Regions from separate parts of the Rhodoluna lacicola genome, predicted to be linked through region 3. Evidence: predicted binding sites of a transcription regulator. Region 3 holds the regulator's gene; each other region holds the start of a gene.
What was found. The regulator HrcA, encoded in region 3, represses chaperone genes, less so after heat shock. The targets are predictions, from matches to a motif close to TTNGCACTCGNNNNNNNCGAGTGCNAA.

Region 1 (5,971 bases), 430 kb from region 3:
AAGGAACCACCCGCTCATAGTAGATCAGACTATAAGTTGTTTTCTTTGCTCTAAACCAAAAGGTTTAGAAGTCCATGCCGCCGCCCTGGTTTGCAGGAGCAGGAGCCGCTGGCTCTGGCTTCTCTGCAACTACTGCTTCGGTAGTTAGGAATAGACCTGCGATCGAAGCAGCGTTCTGAAGAGCTGAACGAGTTACCTTTACAGGGTCGTTGATGCCTTCTTTCAGCATGTCTACGTATTCACCGGATGCGGCGTTTAGACCGTGACCTGAAGGTAGACCTGCAACGCGCTCTGCCACTACGCCTGGCTCTAGACCTGCGTTTAGTGCGATCTGCTTTAGCGGAGCTGAGATTGCAACGCGAACGATGTTCGCACCAACAGCCTCGTCACCGGTAAGAGTTAGCTTCTCGAATGCAGCCTTGCCAGCCTGTAGCAATGCAACACCACCACCGGCAACGATGCCTTCCTCAACAGCAGCCTTTGCGTTACGCACTGCGTCTTCAATGCGGTGCTTGCGCTCCTTAAGCTCAACCTCGGTTGCTGCTCCAGCCTTAATAACTGCAACACCACCGGCTAGCTTGGCTAGACGCTCCTGAAGCTTCTCGCGGTCGTAGTCGCTATCGGTGTTGTCAATCTCGCGACGGATCTGCTCAACGCGTCCTGCGATCATGTCGGCATCGCCGGCACCTTCAACGATTGTGGTTTCGTCCTTGGTGATAACAACCTTGCGTGCCCGACCTAGAAGATCAAGAGTGGTTGCATCTAGCTTCAGACCAACTTCTTCAGAAATTACCTGACCACCGGTCAAGATTGCGATGTCCTGAAGCATTGCCTTACGACGGTCACCAAAGCCAGGAGCCTTAACTGCAACTGACTTGAAGATTCCCCGGATCTTGTTGACGATCAAGGTTGCTAGTGCTTCACCATCAATGTCTTCGGCGATGATTAGCAACGGCTTGTTTGCCTGAATCACCTTGTCAACAATTGGCAAGATGTCCTTGATGTTTGAGATCTTTGAGTTTGCGATCAAAACGTATGCGTCTTCAAGAACTGCTTCCTGACGCTCTGGGTCGGTAACCATGTAAGCCGATACGTAACCCTTGTCGAAGCGCATACCCTCGGTTAGTTCAAGTTCAATACCAAAGGTGTTTGATTCTTCAACGGTTACAACACCCTCACGGCCAACCTTGTCGATTGCTTCGGCGATTAGCTCACCGATCTGAGAGTCACCAGCAGAGATAGACGCTGTAGCAGCAATCTGCTCTTTGGTCTCAACTGGCTTTGCGTTTGAGTGAAGCTCCTCGATGACGGCCTTGACCGCCTTCTCGATTCCACGCTTCAAAGTGATTGGGTCTGCACCGGCAGCCACGTTGCGAAGACCTTCGCGAACAAGAGCCTGTGCAAGAACGGTTGCAGTCGTGGTTCCGTCACCGGCAACGTCGTCAGTCTTCTTAGCTACTTCTTTAACTAGCTCGGCACCAATGCGCTCGAACGGGTCATCTAGCTCGATTTCCTTAGCGATCGAAACACCATCGTTTGTGATGGTTGGGGCGCCCCACTTCTTTTCAAGAACTACGTTGCGTCCACGTGGGCCGAGGGTTACCTTTACGGTGTCTGCGAGGATGTTTAGACCGCGCTCTAGACCGCGGCGGGCCTCTTCATCAAAGTGAATGATTTTTGCCATTGGGGTTCAATCTCCTATTTGTTTTGGCACTCAAGCCTGTCGAGTGCTAATAACTCTATTTTGGCACTCTCACCCCTAGAGTGCAAATACGTACCCCGGTTAGGCGAAAACCCTCATCGGTGGGGCCTGAAATCTAAAAATCCCCTCTCCGCTATGCGGGAGGGGATTTTCAGCAAGCTTGTCGTAGCTTAGATTACGTGTACTGCGTCAGCCTGAGGGCCCTTGTCGCCGTTCTTAACTTCGAACTCTACGCGCTGGTTTTCCTTCAGTTCCTTGTAGCCGTCTGACTGGATTGCTGAGAAGTGTACGAATACGTCCGCTCCACCATCCTGGGTAATGAATCCAAAACCCTTTTCAGCGTTGAACCACTTTACGGTTCCTTGTGCCATTGTTTACTCCTGTTGCTATGGGAACAACCCGAAAAATCCCCGGGTTGAGTCGCATAGAAAAGAGCTTGTGCTACGGATACTGCTACGACCAAGTTCAACACTAGCCCCTAAGGGGTACCCCCGCGCAAGCGTTTTCCTGGGATTGGTCAATAGGTTATAGAACGGTTATAACCGGCTATTCCTGAGGAAGCTTGTAATTTGAGCCCAAAACAACGGTGATCGGGCCGGCAAACTCCGGCGAAATAACAACTTCCGGGTTGCCGATCTTGGCGGCAATGGCTTCGGCATCGGCTCGGAATAGCTCATCGGTGATCGTAATCACGGTGGTCTTAATCTTTACCGGCTTTTTATCGGCATCAACCAAGACAGAGGCTCCGGTCACGTTGTAACCGGCATCTTTCAGAATTTGCCCCGCTGCCCCAGACAGATTCTCGTCACCGCCGTCAAGAACCACAACGCCCGGGCGGGTATCGGTGGAGGCTGAAGGAGAAGCGTTGGAACTTGGCAGGTAGCCATCAAACACCGATGAATTTTCGACGTACTTTAGTGTGCCGTAGCCAACTCCGGCGACCACAGCAGCAGCCACGAAAATTCGAACCCATTCGTAGATTCGGTCTTTTGCAGTTCGGCGAGCGCGGTGCCGACCTCCGTGAACGGTTGCCGAATCGAACTCATCGATTGGGAACTTTTTTGCCATGGATCCTGCTTATCTATAAAGACTCATTTGAGTCGATTACCTAATATTAGGTGAGCGAAGGAGCACAACATGAACTATCCGGTAAACAAGACTGACGAGCAGTGGCGCGAGGAACTGAGCGAGTTTGAGTACCACGTGCTTCGAGAAGCTGGCACTGAGCGCGCCTACACCGGCGAATTGCTCGAGGAGCACCGCGAAGGCATTTTCTCTTGCCGCGGTTGTGGCGCTGAGCTCTTCCGCAGCCACGCAAAATTTGAATCGCACTGCGGGTGGCCAAGTTTTTATGAACCAAAAGAAGGCGACGCGGTTGAACTCATTGAGGACCGCTCACACGGAATGGTTCGCGTTGAGGTTCGCTGCAAAGCTTGCGGTTGTCACCTAGGCCACGTGTTTGAAGATGCGCCGCAGACACCTACCGGTGATCGCTACTGCATCAACAGCGTCAGCATCACCTTCACGCCAGACAACTAGGCTCAAGACATGAGTAAGAAAAATAATGTTACCGATGGAGGCGTTGGCGCCTTCATGTTCCTGGCCTTTATTGGTGCCGCCGTCTATTTCATTTCAAGAGCCAACGGTTTTTGGGATGGGGTGCTGGGATTTCTAAAGGCGCTGGTGTGGCCAGCGTTCCTGGTCTACGAAGTCCTCAAGGATTTGCTCGGCTAAAAGAAATGCCTCCCCTTAGGGAGGCGTTTCTATTTAAGTGGAGCCGACCAGGGGACTCGAACCCCTAACCCTCGCATTACAAGTGCGATGCGCTACCAATTGCGCCAGGTCGGCCGATAGCCCTAGGGCTACCTTTTCTGAAGTTCAAAACTTCAGAAGTTTTTATATTAGTTGACTACATAGCTCTGCAAGAACTGCGCAAAGCGTGCCGGGCTAAAGAAGTCAGAATTGACCTCGGTCTTGAATACCTGGTTGTTGATCATTACGAACGGGGTTCCCTCAAGCTTGTACTGGGTGCCCGGTACGTTCTCGTTCAGAGCCTTCGTGGTGATGTCAGAAATCCAAGTGCCGTAGCGCTTTTCATCAATACAGTCCTTGATTTCGGCCTCATTCAAAACCCCAGCCTCTTTGGCGGTCTCAAATAAAGCGTTGTTGTCTGGACCGGCGGTGCCCTCAACCGGCTGCTTCTTGAACAGCAAGCCGCTGAACTTGAAGAACGAGTTTGGAGAGTTTTCGGCCACACAGATAGCGGCGTTAGCGGCACGACTTGAGTACTCATTTGGTGAGCCTCGGCCGTCTAGGAATGAGATTGGGTGGATTTCTACGGTCGCTGTTCCTGACTTAACCCAGCTTTCAATCTGAGAAGCATTCGGCAACTCAAAGGCCTGGCAAACCGGGCACTGGTAGTCAAGATAAATCTGAATGTTTGGCACATTGGCGCCAGCTTTGCCCGGGGCCGGGGTGTAGTCGGCGGTAAAGGCTTCTAGGTTGGTACCAATCTTGATGCCGTCATTGAACATCATGTTCTTTGGAACTACAACTTCTTTGTTTGCTCCAGAAATGAGCGCGAAGGCCACAAGAGCCATAACCGCTACCAGGGCGCCACCGACTCCAAACTGGAGGGCAAGACGCTTACGCTGTTCACCTTTTTTGTGCTGTTCGCGAAGTTCCTTGGCCTTGGCTCGGGCTGCCTCACGCTGTTCTGAACGAGTTTGCTTTTCGCGGGTCAAATCGGGTCCTAACGTTGTTGTCACAATTGGATGACATTGGGGAACTTCTAGTTTATACCAGCCAAAACGGATGCCATAATGGCTGTACCTGGCGGCGCCGCTGCCAGGGTTCTATTCACAACGGATCGTCCGGCACGTACCTGCCGGTGAAGGAAATATCATGGCATCAGTGCAATTTAAAGCAGCCACCCGCCTATACCCAGGTGGAACCAGAGCTGCAGTAGACAAAATCAACCTCGACATCAAAGATGGCGAATTCCTCGTGCTCGTTGGCCCATCGGGCTGCGGTAAGTCAACTACCCTGCGTATGTTGGCCGGCCTCGAAGAGGTAAACGACGGACACATCTTTATCGGTGACCGTGACGTGACCGACGTGCCACCAAAGGACCGCGACATCGCTATGGTTTTCCAGAACTACGCGCTGTACCCACACATGACCGTGGCCGAGAACATGGGATTCGCTCTAAAGATTGCTGGCGTTAGCAAAGAAGAACGTGCAGAGCGCGTTCTTGAGGCAGCCAAGCTGCTTGACCTAGAGCCATACCTTTCACGCAAACCAAAGGCACTTTCCGGTGGTCAGCGTCAGCGCGTGGCCATGGGTCGTGCGATCGTTCGCAAGCCTCAGGTATTCCTAATGGATGAACCGCTATCAAACTTGGATGCCAAGCTTCGCGTGCAGACTCGTACCCAAATTGCATCACTTCAGCGTCGCCTAGGCGTAACCACCGTTTACGTAACTCACGACCAGGTTGAAGCTATGACCATGGGAGACCGCGTAGCGGTGCTAAAGGATGGTCTGCTACAGCAGGTTGCTACACCTCGTGAACTATACGAAAAACCGGCAAACGTTTTCGTTGCGGGCTTCATTGGTTCACCAGCCATGAACTTGCTGCAGCTTGAGATCGTTGACGGTGGAGTTCAGTTTGGCAACACCGTGCTACCAATCGACAAGAAGTTCCTTTCAAAGACCAAGGCCAAGAGCGTTACCGTTGGTATCCGCCCTGAGAACTTGACCGTCACCAAGAAGGAAGGCATCGAAGTTGATGTTGACGTTATCGAAGAGCTAGGTGCAGACGGTTACCTTTACGGAACCAGCCACCTAAACGGCGGAAACCAAGACATCGTTGCTCGCGTTGATGGTCGCAATCACCCACACAAGGGAGACAAGATTTTCCTAAAGGCTGACGGTGGCATCGTTCACCTGTTCGACGTAGAGTCGGGCGAACGCCTCAACTAGTGAGTTCACTAGACATTACGGCTGCCACGGTTGATCCAGCTCTGCTGGATCTTCCGTGGCATTTGCCTTTAGAAGAGTGGCCCGCCGAAAACATCGCGGCCCTACCCAAAGGCCTAAGTCGCCACACGGTTCGCTTTGCACATCTGAGTGATCACGTAATTGCGATCAAAGAAACCTTGCCTGAGCTGGCTAAACGCGAATACGAAATGCTCAAGAATTTGATCAAGCTTGATGTGCCTTGCGTTGAACCTTTTGCAATCATCAACAATCGTCAAAGCACCGATGGCG
Region 2 (5,971 bases), 580 kb from region 3:
GCCAAAAGATATGGAAAAGCACCGTTACGACTTTTCTTTCTCCGGTTTGAAAACCGCGGTAGCCCGCTGGGTAGAAGTTGCCGAAACCAAAGACGAGCCAATCAACGTGGCTGACATCGCGGCATCATTCCGTGAGGCGGTTGCAGATGTGTTGGTTACCAAGGCCGTCAACGCTTGCCTAGATCACAAGGTGCCGCGCCTGCTTCTAGGCGGCGGGGTAGTGGCCAATAAGCGTTTGCGCGAACTGGCTCAGGAGCGCTGTGACGCGCACGGCATTGAACTCAGAATTCCTGCCCTAAGTCTGTGCACCGATAACGGAGCAATGATTGCCGCCCTTGGCGCCCAACTGATCATGGCCGGCCGAGCACCCTCTAGCTTGCACTTTGGCTCAGACTCAACCCTGCCGGTCACCACGGTCCAGACGCTCTAGGTCGCAGCAATTTCTGACACGTGACACACAGGCTGCTCACAGGGGACTCCCAGCCATCGGTGTTCAACTATGGGCATGGCTAAAACAGATGCAGTCCCGCAGAAGGACAAATACGATTTCACCAAACTAAACACACTCTCAGTAGTGTCACTTGCTTCCGCACTCACCGGCTTTGGTGTTGTGGCAGCAATTATCACCGGGCACATTTCACTGGCTCAGATTAAGCGAACCGGAGAAAACGGTCGCGCGCTTGCTCTCTCAGGCGTAATTCTTGGCTACGTGTCTATTGCCCTGTGGATCCTGGGTTCTGTCTTCTGGACAGTATTCATGTTCTGGGCAGCAAAGAACGGCTATGGCGACATGGGCGGAATGCGCGGTGGCTGGGACATGGACCACATGGGCCCAAAGCTGCCGGGAATGATGGACAACAGCTAACGGTTATACCTATTTCTAGTTTCTCTAATTGGTAAAAGTCACTAGAACTTAGAGTTTGGAATCTGAGGTTTCCCTATCGCCTCGGCAACCAACACTCTGTGGGCGTCGCCCACCCTGGTCACGATCAGGGTGGCGGCGCCTTCACCTTTAAGCGCCAGCTCCCTGCGCAATTGCTCGGGCACGATATCGCTGCCGCGTTTTTTGATCTCCAAAACTCCGATGCCACGTTCGCGTAAATAAGCTTTTAGTTTCTTGCGGTCAAAGACCAGGTTGTCGATGACCCGGTAGCCCTTGAGCCAGGGCGATGTTATTTCCTTGTCGCTGGTGAGGTAGGCAATCTCCGGAGCGAACAGGTGCGCCTCAATTTGCTCGGCTAGTTGGCCAATCAGATGTGAGCGCACGACCGCGTTATCGGGTTCGTAAACAAAATCACCTAGCTCGGCTATCGGGGCATCCAGACGTTCCGCGGCGTGACTGATGATTTCGTACCTGCTGTTGCCGCTGATCAGCAGGGCCGAACGCTTTACTCCGGGCCTAGCCACCGATCCAAACCACAGGCCAAGTTCCACCAGGTCCCCATCCACCGATACCCACTGCGCCTCGGCATCGTCTGGGATTGCCTCGTGCGGGTGACCCGGGCCAAACTTTACGCCGGTGGGTTTCTGATCGGCAGCCTGCATGACAAAGTCAAAGCTTGGCGAGAAGGCCGCCGGGTCAAACTTGCGATTTGCGCGCTCGCGAGCTGGACCGCCAAGCTCACGCCGAGCCGGATCAAAAAACAGCCCGTCAAATTTTGACAGGTCAACTGTGGTGACATCAGCCTGCTCGACGAAGGCGTTCTCAAAGGGAGCCAGGTTGTAGGTGGCAACCGCGGCGGTGACCTCGTCAATTTCGAAGGCCTTTACGTTGATGTCAAGGCTGGCCAGCGCCATTGATTCAGCACCGATACCGCAACCCAGGTCGGCGACAGTGTTTAGGCCAGCCTGTCGGAATCGATTGGCGTGCAGGGCAGCCACGCTGAGTCTGGAGGCCTGCTCAAGGCCGGCCTCTGTAAAGATCATCCGCTCGGCAAAGGGGCCAAATTTTGCTGCGGCCCGGCGCCGTAATTTAGCCTGGGTCAGTACGGCCGCCACCAAAGCGGCATCGTTGCCCTGGGCCCTGAGGCTGGAAACCAGTTTGACCACATCGGCCTTGGCTTCGAGCGGGCCGACCTTCGCCAAGAGCTCCTGACCTTCTGGGGAGAGCAGGCGAATAAAGTCTTGGCGTTCCATTAGGACAGGCTACCTATTTATAGCGCGCCCAATAGGGCAAAATGGAATTTAGCACTCTTGGCTGTCGAGTGCTAACATTGAGACACAAACCCCGCAATAAAAGGAGAGGTTACTATGTCGGTTTCAATCAAGCCGCTTGAAGATCGCATCGTTGTTCGCCCAGTAGAGGCTGAGCAGGTAACTGCATCGGGTCTGGTAATTCCAGACACCGCCAAGGAAAAGCCACAGGAAGCAGAAGTAATTGCTGTTGGTCCTGGACGCGTAGACGACAAGGGTGTTCGCATTCCTGTTGACGTAGCAGTTGGCGACAAGGTCATCTTCTCAAAGTACGGTGGCACCGAGCTTAAGTTCAACGGCGAGGAGTACCTAGTACTTTCAGCACGCGACGTTTTGGCGGTAGTAGTTCGCTAAAGTCGTTCTCATGAACAACAAAAAAGACCCCGGCTTCGGCCGGGGTCTTTTCTTTGGTTTTGGCGCCTACCTGATCTGGGGCAGCTTTCCACTAATCATCACCATGCTGGCTTTTGCTACGCCGCTTGAAATCGTCACCTGGCGAATTGTCTTTGGCTTTCTAGTGGCCGCTCTGCTCACCACAATGACTCGCAGCTGGCCGGCGATTATCGGTGTTCTAAAAGATAAGAACCTGATGAAGTGGATGGCGCTGGCCACGGTGTTTATTGCCACCAATTGGATTGCCTACGTGATTGGTGTGGCTTCGCAGCAGACCATTCAGACCGCTCTGGGCTACTTTATTAATCCGCTGGTCACCATTTTGCTTGCGGTAATTTTTCTTGGCGAAAAACTCAGCCGGGCTCAGTGGGTGGCTACGGCCTTTGGCGCGGTGGCGGTAATCGTGCTGACTTTTGATTACGGTCAGCCGCCCTGGATTGCACTGATCTTGGCTGGGTCATTTGGTATTTATGGTCTGGCCAAAAACAAACTTGGTGGCCGAGTCACCGCAGTAAATTCTTTCGCCATGGAAGCCGGAATGCTGCTGCCGCTGGCCGGTGTGCAATTTGCGATCATCGCCGCGACCGCAGGAACCCCTGGTGGCGGCATTCAGTTTGGCAACGTAGGTTTTTGGGGAACCGTGGGCCTGATTTTCTTTGGTGTACTTACCGCTGTTCCGCTAATCATGTTTGGCACTGCGGCCCAATTGCTGCCGCTGCGCTTTTTGGGCTTTATTCAATACACAACCCCGGTGCTGCAGTTCTGCCTTGCCCTATTCGTGCTGGGGGAGCCAATGCCCACAGCACGATGGGTTGGTTTTGGGCTGGTCTGGATAGGGCTTGCCGTGCTTATTTTTGATGCACTGCGCAGAAACCGGGCCGCAGCCAGGCCGGTTGACGAAGCGGTCGTTATAAATTCGTAACCTAATCTTTACGTTGGGTCCCCCCTTTTGTTACATAAAAATTTTCATTGTCCCCAATAAGTGATTAGGCTAAAACTCACGTTCCGCATAGACGCGGTGCGTTCCATGGAGTAATAAATAGGAGTTCTTATGAACAACGTTTCAAAGCGCCGCGCGCTTGGAGCAGTTGCAGGTTTCTCTGCAATCGCCCTTGCAATCGGTACCGCTCTGCCGGCTCAGGCTGCAGACAGCCAGCTAAAGATTGGTGCGGTTATCCCACTAACTGGTGCCCTTTCATTCCTTTCACCACCTGAAATTGCAGGTCTACACATGGCCGTTGACGAGATCAACGCTGCCGGTGGAGTACTTGGCAAGAAGGTTTCACTAAGCATTCTTGACTCTGGTGACGGTGACACTCTAAGCATCGCTGACCAGTCAGCAACCAAGCACTTGGCTAACAAGGTTGACGTTGTTATTGGTGCTGCAGCCTCAGGTGTAACCCGAAGCATCATCAACAAGATCACCGGTGCAAAGGTTGTTCAGATCTCAATGTCTAACACCGCACCTGACCTTTCAACCTGGAAAGACGGCGGTTACTACTTCCGTACTGCTCCATCTGACCTACTTCAGGGAAAGATCGTTGCAAACCAGATCCTTCAGGACGCTGCAAAGAACGTAGCAATCGTTTACCAGGACACCTCATACGGTAACGGTCTAAAGGATGTTGCTGCAGCAACTCTGACCAAGGGTAAGGCAACTGTAAAGTCATACGCATTCCCTGAGAACGAGACCAACTTTGCGTCAATCGTTGACAAGGCTCTTGCAGATGACCCAGATGCAGTTCTTCTAATCTCATACAACGAGGCTTACAAGGCGATTCCTGCATTGAAGTCAAAGGGTTACAACGGTTCAAACATCTACTTCGTTGATGGAAACCTAGCTGACTACTCAAAGGAATCATTCGCTTCATACCTAAACGGTGCGAAGGGTACTCTTCCTGGTAAGGCACTATCAGCTGGCTTCAAGTCAAAGCTTGCAGCTGTTTACAAGGCTAAGACCGGCAAGACTCTAACCGAGTACTCATACGGTGCTGAGACTTACGATGCAGTATTGCTAGCAGCAATTGCTGCACAGGCTGCAAAGGACGCATCAGGCCCTGGCATCAAGAAGGAGATCACTAACATCTCTCTAAAGGGTGCTGGCAAGGTTACCGTGTCAAACTTCAAGGCTGCTCTAGCAGCACTGAAGGCTGGCAAGAAGGTTAACTACGATGGTGTTTCAGGTCCAGTTGAATTCGACAAGAACGGTGACCCAACCGGTGCTTACATCGGTATCTACCGCTTCAACTCAAAGGGACAGTACTCAGACAACCTAATCAAGGTTGTTGCAGGTAACACTGTTAAGTAATAACTAGTTCAAAGCGAAACCCCCGAGCATTGCTCGGGGGTTTCGTCGTTCCGATGTTTGTCTGGCGAACTTGATTTTTGTTCTGGCCTACTTTTGTTCGGCTAGGTCGCCAAGGTAGAGCTTGATCATCTTAGGGTCGGTTAGTAGCTCACGGCCGGTACCGGTGTGTGCATCCTTACCCTGGTCAAGCACGTAGGCGCGGTCACAGATCTGCAAGCAACGGCGTGCGTTCTGCTCTACCATAACCACGGTTACGCCCGCCTTGTTTACTTCACGAACCCGCAGGAAAGCCTCGTCCTGACGAACCGGAGACAGACCCGCTGAAGGCTCATCCAGAAGAAGCACAGAAGGGTCAACCATAAGTGCCCGACCCATGGCAACCATCTGACGCTCACCTCCGGAAAGTGACCCGGCTTTTTGCGCGCGGCGGGTAGCTAGGTCAGGAAAAATGCTGGTCACGAATTCAAAGCGTTCCTTGAAAGCCTTTGGATTCTGGAACACACCCATCTCAAGGTTTTCTTCGATGGTCAAGCTAGGGAAAACGTTGTTTGTCTGCGGCACAAAAGCTACGCCCTTTTCCACCAACTTATTTGCCTTGAGTCCGGTGATGTCTTCACCATTCAGCAAGATGTTTCCGCTACGCACATTCACCTGACCAAAGATTGCCTTGAGCAAGGTTGACTTGCCGGCACCGTTAGGTCCGATGATTCCGATCAACTCGCCTTTATTGGCGGTCAGTGAACATCCGTTAAGAATGTTGATGCCAGGTAGGTAACCTGCGTGCAGGTCTTTAGCCTCAACTACTGGAATTGCCTTAGCCATATTTACTTACCTGCCTTAATGGTCTTGATTGCAACGGTACCTAGATCGGTGTCTGCGTGAGCACCCAGGTAGGCATCGATAACCGCCTGATCTTTCATCACCTGAGTCGGTGGGCCCTCGGCAACAATGCGGCCCTCGGCCATCACAATTACCCAGTCAGAAATGTTGCGCACCATGTGCATGTCGTGCTCAACAAAGAGAACTGTGGTGCCATCGTTCTTTAGTCCCTTGATGTGCTCAAGCAGGCTCTGAGTC
Region 3 (5,971 bases):
TGGTGCCGCTTTGGAATTACCAAGATGTGAATCGGTTGACGCGGTGAAATGTCCCAGAAGGCAAGCGAGTGCTCGGTTTCCTCGACCAAGTTGGCCTGGATATCCTTGCTAGCGATTCTGCAGAAAATGCAGTCTTGGTTATTCAATCTTTCCTCCAGCAACGAGTCTACTTTGAGCCCCACTGGCCAGTAAGAGCCAGAATTCCCGAGATTGCAGCCACTCCCGCTGTTGAAGTCCTCAGAATGGGTGCCCCCAACTGAACTCTAAGGGCACCGGCGTTTTGAAGTGCCTCCAACTCTGAATCACTTATTCCACCCTCGGGCCCTACGACCAACGCAATGCTGGCACTGCCAGGCAAATCTGCGGCCCCGATTCCTTTTGCCGCGGTTGGATCCAGCACCAGTACCAGGTCAAACTTCTCCACAAGTTCTGCCACTCGAATGCCTTTGATCGGTGTGCCAACTGATGGATGCCAGCTGCTTAGCGATTGTTTAGCAGCCTCAGTGACGATACTTTGCCAACGTTCAATACCTTTGGCCTCTTTGAGTCCTATCCAACGGCTAACCGAGCGATCTGCCTCCCAAGGAATCACGTTTGAGACCCCAAGCTCGGTTGCGGCTTGAATCGCTAACTCGTCACGATCGCCTTTAGCCAACGCCTGAATCAAAGTGAGTTGAATTTTTGGCGGCACTTCTTGCTCAACGGAACGCACCCGAACATAAAGATGATTGCCAGCAATTGAATCAACCAGACCGCGGACACGAAGACCCATTTTGTCTGTGAGTTGAATCGCCTCGCCAACCCGCATTCTGCGCACCGATACCGCGTGCTTTGCCTCTGGTCCAGTCAGTTCAATGACTGAATCAACCTTAACTGGACTGTCAAAGTTATGCGTAAACATGGGTTCAACCACGACTAATTCTTCTTCTTTCCAGAGAATCTGCCGTGAGTTGCGCGCGCAAGCCTGATGACGTCATCTTTTCGCAGCGATGCCAAGGACCGGAAAAGTTCCTTCTGCTTGGAATCAAGTTTGCTAGGGGTAATTACCTGAAGTTTGATTTTCAAATCTCCTCGCCCTGAAGAACGCAGGTGCTGCACTCCCTTTCCGCGGACAGTAATTACTTCACCTGTTTGTGAACCGGGCTCCACTTCAATTTCAACCTCGCCATCAAAGGTTTGAATTTTTGCCAGAGAACCAAGCACAGCATCGTGAAGCGGAACCTCAAGCACACAGGTTAAGTCATCACCCTGTCGGCCAAAAACGTCATCTTCTTTGACTGACATGTCCACGTAAAGATCACCGTTGGGCCCACCCGCAAATCCAACTTCACCCTGTCCGGCAAGTTGCAGACGCAAACCATCTTCGACGCCAGCCGGGATGTTCAAGTCAATGTTGCGACGAGCGCGAACACGACCCTGCCCCCGACAGTCGATGCAGGGCTCAGGAATAACCTGGCCGTAGCCGCGGCATGTGCCACAAGGTTGCGACGTAACCACGTTGCCAAGCAATGAACGAACTTGGCGCTGAATCTGCCCCGACCCACCACAAATGTCACAGGTTGCCATTGAACTTCCTGGGCGGCAGCAAGAACCCTGGCAGGTTTCACACAACACCGCCGTATCCACTGCAACACTCTTGGTCACACCAAAGACTACTTCTTCAAGACTTAGGTCAATTCGTATCAAAGCGTCTTGTCCGCGTTCCGCTCTGGATCGTGGACCACGAGAACCACCGCCGCCAAAAAAGGTATCGAAGATGTCACCGAAACCGCCGAAGCCCGCTCCACCAAAAGGATCCTGCCCACCCATGTCGTATTGACGACGGGAATTGGCATCGCTTAGAACTTCATAGGCGTGGGTCACAGCCTTGAACCGTTCTTGGGCCTCAGGCGCAGGATTTACATCTGGGTGCAGTTCCCGAGCTAATTTGCGATATGCCTTTTTAATTTGCTCTTCGCTGGCATCTCGCGCAACTCCCAATGCCTCGTAGTGATCAGCCATGTGTCCTTAATTTCCTAAAGTTTTAGTTAGGTAGCGAGCGACTGCTCGCACTGCGGAAATGTTTGACGAGTAATCCATACGAGTTGGACCAATTACTCCAAGCTTTGCAATCTCGCTACCTTGATTTTCATATCCGCTCACAACAACGGATGCATTGGCAAGACCTTCAAATTGGTTCTCTCGGCCAATTCGTAGGCTCACCCCGTGCTGCTCTGCTTGCATCTCACTGATTAATTTCAGCAAAACAACCTGCTCCTCGATTGCCTCAAGGACTGGGGAGATACTGCCTGGAAAGTCTTCTTCCCTTTTTGCAAGGTTGGATGTTCCGGAAAGAATTATTTTTTCTTGTCTGTTCGCGTCAACCTGCTCAAGTAGATTCTTAATAATTACGTTGGCGAGTTTAGATTTATCAGAACTCATTCCTGAGGAAATAGTTTTTACCTTTGAGGCAACCTCAGTCAGTGCCGCCCCGGAGATTGCGGCATTCAACTTAGCCCTGAGTTCACCTATGAATGCTTCATCGAGAGCAACGCCAAGTTCAACAACGTGTTGTTGAATGCGACCACTGTCAGTAATCAGGACCATCAGAACTCGAGTATCGGCCGCTGGTATGAGCTCAATGTGACGGACCGATGACTTACCAAGAGTTGGATACTGAACCATCGCGACTTGATTTGTTAACTGCGATAAGAGCCTGACGGTTCTGCCCAAGGTCTCATCTAGGTCGGCACTACCAACCATGAAGTTTTCAATTGCCTGACGCTCGGCGGTATTCAACGGCTTGACCTCGCTGAGTCGATCGACAAAAAGGCGATAACCCTTATCGGTTGGCACACGACCGGCAGATGTATGTGGCGCGTGGATTAGCTCTTCCTCTTCAAGCAGGGCCATGTCATTTCGAATTGTGGCCGCGGAGACCCCAAATGAGTGACGCTCAACCAATGATTTGGAACCAACCGGCTCCTTGCTGGCTATGTAGTCCTGAACAATGGCCCGAAGTACTTCGAGACTTCTATCTGGAATCATTTGGCACCACCTTTCTTGACTCGCCACGAATTTCTTTTCAAAGAAATAAAGCCTTTAGCACTCTAAGTCCCAGAGTGCCAATATTACATTCAGCAATACTGAATAGGTAGGCTAATCGGGCTAGAAGGAGAATCCGATGTCACAGCAAAATCCGTATTCAGCGCCTCAAGAGCCACTGTCTCCCGAACTCCAGAGACTATGGGCCATTGGAATTCACGCTTTTGGCATCATTCTGGAATTCTTTGCACCGCTGCTCGGCTACCTATTTCTTAAGGACCGTGGGCCGTTCATCCGTCACCATGTGACCGAATCCTTGAACTTTGGCATCACCATGGTTTTGCTATACGTGGTACTTGCAATCAGCATTGTTGGCTGGCTGCTGTTTTGGGTGCCACCGATTATCTGGACGGTGTTTCGAATTATCGCGGCTTACAAGGCCAGCATCGGCGAGTTTTACAGATACCCTGCATCGGTGCGATTTATTAAAATCTAATCGGCTAGCTTCTAATCAGCCAGCAATTTACGCACTAATGAATCGGCTAGAAGCCGCCCTTTGAGCGTGAGTTTCAAAACGCCACCGATAGCCGCCTTGGCATCCACCAGTTCATCGGCGATGAAACCCGCGATCAACTTTCCGGCATCAGGATTTACCTTTTTGGCCAAATCCACGCTCAAGCCTTCGCTAATTCTTATTTCAAGTAGTACGCGCTCTTCTAGTCGCGTTCTTTCGCTAAGAGTCTCGCGACCGGCCGCTGGTGAATTACCTTCAGCAAGTTTCGCAGCGAAGCTGGTTGGGTGCTTTACATTCCACCAACGCACGCCACCAACGTGGCTGTGTGCTCCTGGACCATACCCCCACCAGTCTTGCGATGCCCAGTACGAAATGTTGTGTGCCGATAAATTCTCTGATCCACGTGACCAGTTACTTACTTCGTACCAATCGAATCCAGCGTCAGCCAAAAGTGAATCGGCGAGCTCGTATTTGTCTGCCTGCAGATCTTCATCCGGTTCGGCAAGCTGACCAGCCTTAATCTGCCGAGCAAGTTTGGTGCCATCTTCAACAATTAGTGCATAGGCAGAGATGTGATCAGGCTGCATTGCGATTGCAGTTTCAACACTCTGACGCCACTCTGCAAGAGTCTCTCCTGGTGCTCCATAAATTAAGTCAACCGAAGTCTTCAACCCAAGTTCTTTAGCCGCCGCAACTCCGATGGAAACATTTTCCGGATTGTGTGAGCGTTCCAGCGTTGCTAAAACCGAAGACACGGCCGATTGCATGCCGAAGGACACTCGATTGAATCCGCCGTTTCTTAGTTCGCGTAGGTAATCGGCGTCAACCGTATCGGGGTTAGCCTCTGTGGTCACCTCAGCATCTTCAACAATTTCAAAAGCATTTCTTAGCGCTTCAAGAATTCTCGCAAGATCGGAAGCAGGTAAAAGAGTTGGTGTGCCGCCACCAAAAAACACGGTGCTGAGTTTTCGTTTAGGTAGTCCAGCATCCATGATCACCTGAGCGCTGAACTTTACTTCTGCAATTAAAACATCTGCGTAATCTGATTGCCTTGCCCCCGCCAGTTCACCGGCTGTGTAGGTATTGAAATCACAGTAACCGCAGCGAACCGTGCAAAAAGGAATGTGCACGTAAGCGTGAAAAGTTCGATCTGCGGCACCAACGGCTGCTTGCGCTGGAAGGCTGCCGTCTGCTGGAGCAGGGTCGCCGATAGGCAGTGGGCCGGCCACTACTTGCCCTTCTTTTCGCCCTTTTTCTCGCTGTCCGAAGAAAGAGCTGCGATGAATGCCTCTTGAGGAACCTCAACGCGGCCAACCATCTTCATGCGCTTTTTTCCTTCTTTTTGCTTCTCAAGAAGTTTGCGCTTTCGAGAAATGTCACCACCGTAACACTTGGCCAGAACGTCTTTGCGCATTGCACGGATGGATTCGCGCGCAATAATTCGGGCACCGATTGCTGCCTGAATTGGGACCTCAAATTGCTGACGCGGAATCAACTCGCGCAGCTTTCCGGTAATCATCACACCGTAGGCGTAGGCCTTGTCTTTGTGAACGATGGCACTGAACGCGTCTACCTGCTCCCCCTGCAGCAACAGGTCAACCTTGACCAGGTCACCCTTTTCAAGCCCGGTCTCTTCGTAGTCAAGCGAAGCGTATCCGGCGGTCTTGCTTTTTAGCTGATCAAAAAAGTCAAAAACAATCTCGGCTAGTGGCAGGTTGTAGCGCAGCTGCACTCGATCTTCACCAAGGTATTGCATGTCAATCATGGTTCCGCGTCTTTGCTGGCAAAGTTCCATCACGGTTCCGGTGTAGTCCTTTGGTAACAAGATGGTTGCCTTTACCATTGGCTCCAGCACCTGCTTAATTTTTCCGCCGGGGAATTCGCTTGGATTGGTTACGGTGATTTCTTTTCCGTCGTCCATAGTTACTTCGTAAACCACCGATGGCGCAGTGGCGATTAGATCTAGACCGAATTCGCGCTCCAGGCGCTCGGTAATAATTTCCAAGTGCAACAAACCCAAGAAACCACAGCGGAAGCCAAAACCAAGTGCAACAGAAGTTTCTGGTTCGTAAACCAAAGCAGCATCGGAAAGCTTTAATTTATCCAACGCTTCACGCAGCACTGGATAATCACTGCCGTCAATCGGGTAGATTCCCGAATAAACCATCGGCAATGGTTCTTTGTAACCCTTCAGTGCCTCTGAGGCAGGCTTTGCTTGATTGGTTATTGTGTCACCAACTTTTGACTGGCGAACATCTTTCACGCCGGTAATCAGATAACCAACTTCTCCAACACCAAGACCCTTTGTGGGTTCAGGCTCAGGCGATGAAACGCCAATCTCAAGAAGTTCGTGTACAGCACGAGTAGACATCATCTGAATTTTTTCGCGAGGGCTTAGATTGCCGTCAATCATCCTGACGTAGGTGATAACGC

Region 1: the regulator HrcA is predicted to act here: its motif matches at 1,708-1,734, upstream of groL (chaperonin GroEL).
Region 2: the regulator HrcA is predicted to act here: its motif matches at 2,185-2,211, upstream of groES (co-chaperone GroES).

What each region holds. Positions count from the first base shown of each region.
Region 1 is NZ_CP007490.1:1,057,329-1,063,299, forward strand. It holds gene groL (chaperonin GroEL) at 65-1,684, opposite strand; gene RHOLA_RS05210 (cold-shock protein) at 1,873-2,073, opposite strand; gene RHOLA_RS05215 (LytR C-terminal domain-containing protein) at 2,249-2,770, opposite strand; gene msrB (peptide-methionine (R)-S-oxide reductase MsrB) at 2,840-3,241, shown strand; gene RHOLA_RS05225 (hypothetical protein) at 3,251-3,436, shown strand; tRNA gene RHOLA_RS05230 (tRNA-Thr) at 3,475-3,550, opposite strand; gene RHOLA_RS05235 (DsbA family protein) at 3,604-4,446, opposite strand; gene RHOLA_RS05240 (ABC transporter ATP-binding protein) at 4,607-5,683, shown strand; gene RHOLA_RS05245 (DUF4032 domain-containing protein) at 5,683-5,971, shown strand, end outside.
Region 2 is NZ_CP007490.1:1,205,674-1,211,644, reverse strand. It holds gene tsaD (tRNA (adenosine(37)-N6)-threonylcarbamoyltransferase complex transferase subunit TsaD) at 1-430, shown strand, start outside; gene RHOLA_RS07140 (DUF4190 domain-containing protein) at 506-865, shown strand; gene RHOLA_RS05960 (THUMP-like domain-containing protein) at 907-2,136, opposite strand; gene groES (co-chaperone GroES) at 2,251-2,547, shown strand; gene rarD (EamA family transporter RarD) at 2,558-3,508, shown strand; gene RHOLA_RS05945 (ABC transporter substrate-binding protein) at 3,638-4,894, shown strand; gene RHOLA_RS05940 (ABC transporter ATP-binding protein) at 4,982-5,716, opposite strand; gene RHOLA_RS05935 (ABC transporter ATP-binding protein) at 5,719-5,971, opposite strand, start outside.
Region 3 is NZ_CP007490.1:623,819-629,789, reverse strand. It holds gene RHOLA_RS03075 (HIT domain-containing protein) at 1-182, opposite strand, end outside; gene RHOLA_RS03070 (16S rRNA (uracil(1498)-N(3))-methyltransferase) at 167-913, opposite strand; gene dnaJ (molecular chaperone DnaJ) at 916-2,001, opposite strand; gene hrcA (heat-inducible transcriptional repressor HrcA) at 2,008-3,027, opposite strand; gene RHOLA_RS03055 (DUF4870 domain-containing protein) at 3,164-3,520, shown strand; gene hemW (radical SAM family heme chaperone HemW) at 3,532-4,767, opposite strand; gene lepA (translation elongation factor 4) at 4,767-5,971, opposite strand, start outside.